2 linked regions of the Tahibacter amnicola genome follow. The protein of the gene in region 2 interacts with the protein of the main gene of each other region in a pairwise test. Links are inferred from orthologs where the notes say so. Each region holds a gene or a part of one and is shown on either strand. Other genes may lie near its edges. The genes, in order: ftsH and hflK.

The links.
Region 1: the proteins of hflK (region 2) and ftsH interact in binary tests that used the Escherichia coli proteins (3 or more experiments, as listed by UniProt). The link is inferred for Tahibacter amnicola from one-to-one orthologs.

Annotation. Positions count from the first base shown.
Region 1 is NZ_CP104694.1:2,080,386-2,083,578, reverse strand. Bases 30-2,904 are described here. They hold ftsH (ATP-dependent zinc metalloprotease FtsH), read right to left. Parts: upstream 2,502-2,904; coding sequence 558-2,501; downstream 30-557. Other genes in these bases: rlmE (23S rRNA (uridine(2552)-2'-O)-methyltransferase RlmE), read right to left, coding at 2,514-2,904; folP (dihydropteroate synthase), read right to left, coding at 30-409. Also shown: more of folP, read right to left, coding at 1-29; more of rlmE, read right to left, coding at 2,905-3,134. UniProt on the Escherichia coli protein: Acts as a processive, ATP-dependent zinc metallopeptidase for both cytoplasmic and membrane proteins. Plays a role in the quality control of integral membrane proteins.
Region 2 is NZ_CP104694.1:2,198,727-2,201,900, reverse strand. The notes cover bases 11-2,866. They hold hflK (FtsH protease activity modulator HflK), read right to left. Parts: upstream 2,043-2,866; coding sequence 978-2,042; downstream 11-977. Other genes in these bases: N4264_RS09345 (tetratricopeptide repeat protein), read left to right, coding at 2,465-2,866; hflC (protease modulator HflC), read right to left, coding at 112-981. In the rest of the region: more of N4264_RS09345, read left to right, coding at 2,867-3,174.

The sequences.
Region 1 (3,193 bases), 120 kb from region 2 along the record:
CCTTCAGCTCGGCTGCCGCATCCAGTGCACCGGGCAGGCGCAGGGCCTGGACGTCATTGATCAGCCCCGCCCCGGCCGCGACGGCGGCGCGCATCACGTCGGGCTTGGAGGTATCGATCGACAAGGGAACCGTCGTCTGGCGCGCCAACCCCTCGATCACGGGGATGACGCGCGCCAGTTCCTCTTCTGCACTGACCGCTGTGGCCCCAGGCCGCGTTGACTCACCGCCGATATCCAGCAGGTCAGCGCCTTGCTCCACCAGGGCCAGTCCATGGGCAATCGCTGCCGCGGCGTCCGCGTGCCGTCCACCGTCCGAAAAGGAGTCGGGCGTGGTGTTGACGATGCCGCAGATCAACGGGCGGTCCAACACCAGCTCGCGTCCGTTGCACGACAAGGTGGGATAAAACATGGCGGCCACTCCCTCGTCCACGATCGGATGCCGGACTATCGCAGCCGGCAGCCGCCTTCGCCAAGCGCGCCTGCGTAGCGCGATGCCGTCTACCAAAGCAGCAAGGCCGCCCGAAGGCGGCCTTGCGAGGCATTCACCGCTGACGCAGTCAGTGATCGGATGGCAGCGCGTTGCGGCTGGTCACCGCCGGGCCGCCGATCGGGCTTTCGCCCCGTCCGCCGCTGTTGGCACTGCCGTTGCCGTTGCTGGGACGGTTGGTGCCGTTCCAGTCGCGCGGCGGCGGCGGTTCGCGGCCTTCCATGATGGCGTCGATCTGCGGCGCGTCGATGGTTTCGTACTGCAGCAGGGCGTTGGCCATGGTGTGCAGTTTGTCCATGTTGTCGGCCAGGATTTCGCGCGTCCGCTGGTAGGCGCGATCCAGGATGCCGCGAACAACCTCGTCGATCTTGCGCGCCGTCTCGTCCGAGACGTTCTTGTGCTGGGTGACCGAACGGCCGAGGAAGACTTCGTCCTCCTGCTCACCGTAGGCGACCGGACCGAGTTCGTCGGACAGGCCCCATTTGGTGACCATGTTGCGTGCCATCTGGGTGGCCCGCTCGATGTCGTTGGAGGCACCAGTGGTGACCTTGCCCGCACCGAAAATAAGCTCTTCGGCGACACGGCCGCCGTAGAGCGCACACAGGCGGCTCTCGAGCATGATCTTGTTCCAGCTGTACCGGTCGCCTTCGGGCAGGTACATGGTGACGCCCAGAGCGCGACCGCGCGGAATGATCGTGACCTTGTAGACGGGATCGTGCTCGGGCACCAGGCGGCCGATGATGGCGTGGCCGGCCTCGTGGTAGGCCGTGTTCCGCTTCTCTTCCTCGCTCATGATCATGGAGCGGCGTTCCGCGCCCATCATGATCTTGTCCTTGGCGCGGTCGAAATGCGTCATCGTCACTTCGCGCGAATTCTCGCGGGCAGCAAACAGGGCCGCCTCGTTGACGAGGTTGGCGAGGTCCGCACCCGAGAAGCCCGGCGTGCCGCGCGCGATCACCAGCGGGTCGACGTCGGTCGCGACCGGCACCTTGCGCATGTGGACCTTGAGGATCTGTTCGCGGCCACGCACGTCAGGCAGCGGCACCACGACCTGGCGATCGAAGCGGCCCGGGCGCAGCAGCGCCGGATCGAGCACGTCGGGGCGGTTGGTGGCGGCAATGACGATGATGCCTTCATTGCCCTCGAACCCGTCCATCTCGACGAGGAGCTGGTTCAGCGTCTGCTCGCGCTCGTCATGACCACCGCCGAGGCCGGCGCCGCGATGGCGGCCGACAGCGTCGATTTCGTCGATGAAGATGATGCACGGCGCGTGCTTCTTCGCCTGTTCGAACATGTCGCGGACGCGCGCGGCGCCCACGCCGACGAACATCTCGACGAAATCCGAACCGGAAATGGTGAAGAACGGCACCTTGGCCTCGCCGGCGATCGCCTTGGCGAGCAGGGTCTTGCCCGTACCGGGCGAACCGACCATCAGCACGCCGCGCGGGATCTTGCCGCCCAGCTTCTGGAACTTGCCCGGGTCACGCAGGAAGTCGACCAGTTCCTTGACCTCTTCCTTGGCCTCGTCGCAGCCGGCGACGTCAGCGAAGGTGATCTTGACCTGGTCCTCGCCCTGCAGGCGCGCCCGCGAACGGCCGAAGCTCATCGCGCCGCGGCCACCGCCGCCGGACTGCATCTGGCGCATCACATAGATCAGGAACCCGATGAAAATCAGGAACGGCAGCCAGTTGACGAGGATGCCGACGACCGAGATACCGTTGTCGGTGGGTTCGACGCGCAGTTTCTCGACGTTCTTCTCGAGGTCGGCCATGTTGGCCTCGGTCAGGATCGCCGTGGTGCGCACGGAGCTGCCATCCTTGAGCTTGGCTTCGATCGTGCGGCCGTCGTTCTTGACCAGGACCTCGCCCACGCTGTTGCGCTTGACGCGATCCATGAACTCCGAATAGGCCAGTTCCTGCGGGCCCGCGCCGCGCGGGTTGAATTGCTGGAATACGGTCATCAGCACGGCGGCGATGATCAGCCAGATCAGCAGGTTCTTTGCCATGTCATTCATCAAGTTAACTCCTCACGCGCGCTTGCCCTGGGCCAGCGCATAGACTTCGTTGGATCGCGCCCGCGAAGCCTTTGGTTTACGGATGCTGACGCGTGAAAAGCTCGCCCGCAAGTTCCGTACGTAATCATCAAAGCCGACGCCCTGGAACAACTTGATCAGGAAGTTGCCCCCGGGCTTGAGCCAGTTCTGCGCAAATTCCAGCGCCAGCTCGGAAAGATGCATTGCCCGTGCCTGATCGACGACGTCGACGCCGCTCATATTGGGGGCCATATCCGAGAGAACAAGGTCCACCGGCGCCCCGCCCAGCTGGGCCTCCAGTTCCTTCAGCACGGAATCTTCGCGGAAATCACCGCAAATGAAGTCAACGCCGCTGATTCCCTGCATTGGCAGGATATCCAGGGCAATCACCCGGCCCTGCCCTTTCAGGCGTTCATTGACCAGCTGCGACCATCCGCCCGGCGCGGCACCGAGGTCGACCACCACCATGCCCGGCTTGAGCAGCCGGTCGCGCTCCAGCAACTCGTCCAGTTTGAACGCCGCGCGCGACCGATAGCCCTCCGCCTGGGCCTTCTTGACGTACGGGTCGTTGAAATGTTCCTGCAGCCAGCGATGGCTGCTCTTGCTGCGTGACATGGCGGATCGGAGTGCCGGGAAGCGGCCGGACGCGAGGGAGGGGGCGCGCATGATACCCT
Region 2 (3,174 bases):
ACAAGCCCATATCGCACGCGCAAGCGGGCCCGCCCCCGACCGCTTTCAGCCGACCGATGGCACGCCCGCTTCATGTTGCACGGCGCCGGTTGCCCGGCGCCGCGATGTTCATTAGTCCTTGTCGCTGTCGTTGAAGTAGCGGAACAAGTCCGACTTCGGGTCGAGCAGCAACACACCGTTGCCCTGCCGGAACGACGCCCGGTAGGCCTCGAGACTACGCGTGAAGGCGTAGAACTCTGGATCTTTCCCGTAGGCCTGCGCGTACACCTGCGCCGCCTCCGCGTCGCCCTGGCCGCGCGTCTTCTGCGCTTCGCGCGTCGCGTCGGCCAGCAGCACCTGGCGCTCGCGATCAGCGTTCGCCCGGATCGTTTCACCCGCTTCCTGACCGCTGGCGCGCAGGCTGTTGGCGACCTGCTTGCGCTCGGCGCGCATACGGTCGTACACGGACGACAGCACCGTTCCCTCTTCCGGGAAGTTGATGCCGCGGATGCGCACGTCCTTCACTTCGATGCCGAGCGAATTCTGGGTCGAGCGATTGACCTGGTCACGCACGCGCTTGGTGATGTCCACCCGGCCGTCGGCAATCAGCTCATGCAGCGGACGGGCATTGAATTCAAAGCGCAGCGCATCCTTGACGATCGGCGACAGGCGCGAATTGGCCTGTTCTTCGTCGCCGCCGGAGGTCTGGTAGAACTTGGCGAGGTCGTCAATGCGCCACTTGACGTAGAAATCGACCAGCACGCTCTTCTTTTCCGACGTCAGATAGCGCTCCGGCTGGGCGTCAAGGCCAAGGATGCGCTTGTCGAACAACAGTGACTGCTCGAAGAACGGCACCTTCCAGTGCAGTCCCGGCTTGAAGTCGGAACGGACGATCTTGCCGAACTGCAGCAGCAACGCCGACTGCCCTTCGCGCACGACGAACAGCGAATTGACCCCGAGCAGCACCAGCAGGGCGGCAACCAAAGCAACCAACGACTTCATCGCGAACCCTCCCGCTTGGCGCGAACCGCTTCGTCCGACGGCAGCAGGACGCCGCCTCCTGAATTCAAAGCGCCGCCGAGACGGTCGACGGGGAGATTGATCAGGTTGCGGCCGCCCGTGGTGTCGATGACCTTGGTGCTTTCAGTCAGCACTTCCTGCATGGTTTCCAGGTACAGGCGCTGACGGGTCACTTCCGGGGCAGTCTTGTACTGCACCATCAGCAATTCGAAGCGATCCGCGTCACCCTTGGCGAGCGCGACGCGCTCGGCGCTGTAGCCCTCGGCCTCGGCCTTGATGCGCGCTGCCTTGCCGCGCGCCTCCGGCACGACGGTATTGGCATAAGCGCGCGCCTCGTTCTCGATCTGCTGCTTGTTTTCACGCGCGTTGGTCACGTCGTCGAAGGCTTCCTTGACCTGGTCCGGTGGAGCGACCAGCTGGAAATTCACCTCGGTCACGGCCAGCCCCGATTCGTAGGAATCGAGTGTCTGCTGCAGCACCTTCTTGGTCTCGCTGACCAGCTCGGCGCCTTCGCCGGAAAGGATGTGATCCATCTCGCTACCGCCGATCACCTGGCGCACGGCACTCTCGGCCGCTTCCTTCACGGTGCCTTCGGCGTCGCGCAGCTTGAAAAGGTAGTCCTCGGCATTGCTGATCTGGTACTGCACGTTGAAACGGATCCGGACGATGTTTTCATCCATCGTCAGCATGACGACTTCATCGTCCAGCGACTGGACGCGGGTGGTCGCCACCTTGGTCACGGTTTCGATCGGGCGCGGCCACTTGAAGCTCATGCCAGGGCCGAGCACGCGGTTCTTCTTTCCGAACCGCTGTACGACGCCCACTTCCTGTGCATTGATGATCGTGACGGTATCGGCCACGGTCCACAGCAGGACGATCGCCAGCACGACCAGCAGGATCCCGCCAGTGCCGCCGCTGCGCCCGCCGGAGCCACCGAGCAGGTTGCCGAACCGCTCTCTGAGTCGCCTAAGTGTTTCCTCGACATCCGGGCCTTTCTGATTGCCGCGCCAGGGGTCGCGTTTGCCCGGCTCATTCCATGCCATGAGTGGCCCTCGTACGATTCGCGCCACTGCAGGCGCGCCATTGGATTGTCGGTCGTGGTGTAGTGTTCATTGGATGCGATTGTCCGGCCGGCAACCGCATGACGGAACGGTGGTCCGCCTGGGCAGGTTGCGGCCGGATTGTACCCGCAGGGTTCGGACAAGCCCAGCGCAGCCGTTGCAGTCCGCCCCCGGACTGCTACTCCCCTGGCCAGGACGCGCCATTCCCGGGCGCATGGATGGCCCCTTATTCCTTGAAAGCACATCCGCGGCTGCGCATAGTCGTCCTCCGCCTATGCCCGCACGCCGTTATTCATGATTGACGCACCGGTACGCACGAATCTGCCTCCCCGACCAGGTTTACACCCGGTGTCAGTTCGCACGGGACAGACATATGCGCCCCTCCACGCCAGTGCGGGGCAGCGATGAGCACGCTGCGCCCCCTGCCGATACCCAGTTCGCGCTGGCACGGTGGCCGCCGTTATGTCGCAGGGGCGCTGATGGTGGCGGCCACGTTCGCCGCAGGGATATTCCTCATTCCCGGCGTCGGGGTGCTGGCGCCACCGGCCCTGACCGCCCAGAACCTGCACCAGGATCCGGACGTCGCGCGATTTTTCGCCGACACCTTCCCATCGGGTAATCCCGCCCTGATGGCGCGGACGTCCGAGCGTATTCCCCATCTGCTGGACGCCGCACGCACGCGCATCGCGCGGGATTTCGCGGAGCGCCCACCGGTGCACCGGCTGCTCCTGCATACCCTGGCCGAGGTGTGCCTCAATCTTTCCTACTACGAAGGGACACAGCGCGCACTGGCCGACTCGGCGGCGCTGGCCACCGCGCACCGAATGGGCGACGCGGATGCCGATGCGCAACACGCCCTGCTGCGTGCCCGCCTGGCAGTGGAAACCGGCCGGGCGAGCGCGGCCCTTGCCGAGCTGGATTCCTTCCTCGGCAATCATGTCTCCACGCCGATCAGTCCGGAGCAGATGGTCTACCTGCGTCTGCAACGCCTGCGCGCACTGGAGGATTCCGGACGTGGACGGCAAGCCCGCCCGCAGGCGGAAGCCCTCCTGGCAGACACGGAGAAACACCTGGGCACGCAAAGCCTGGCTGCCGCGCGGGTCGGCGTGTTGAC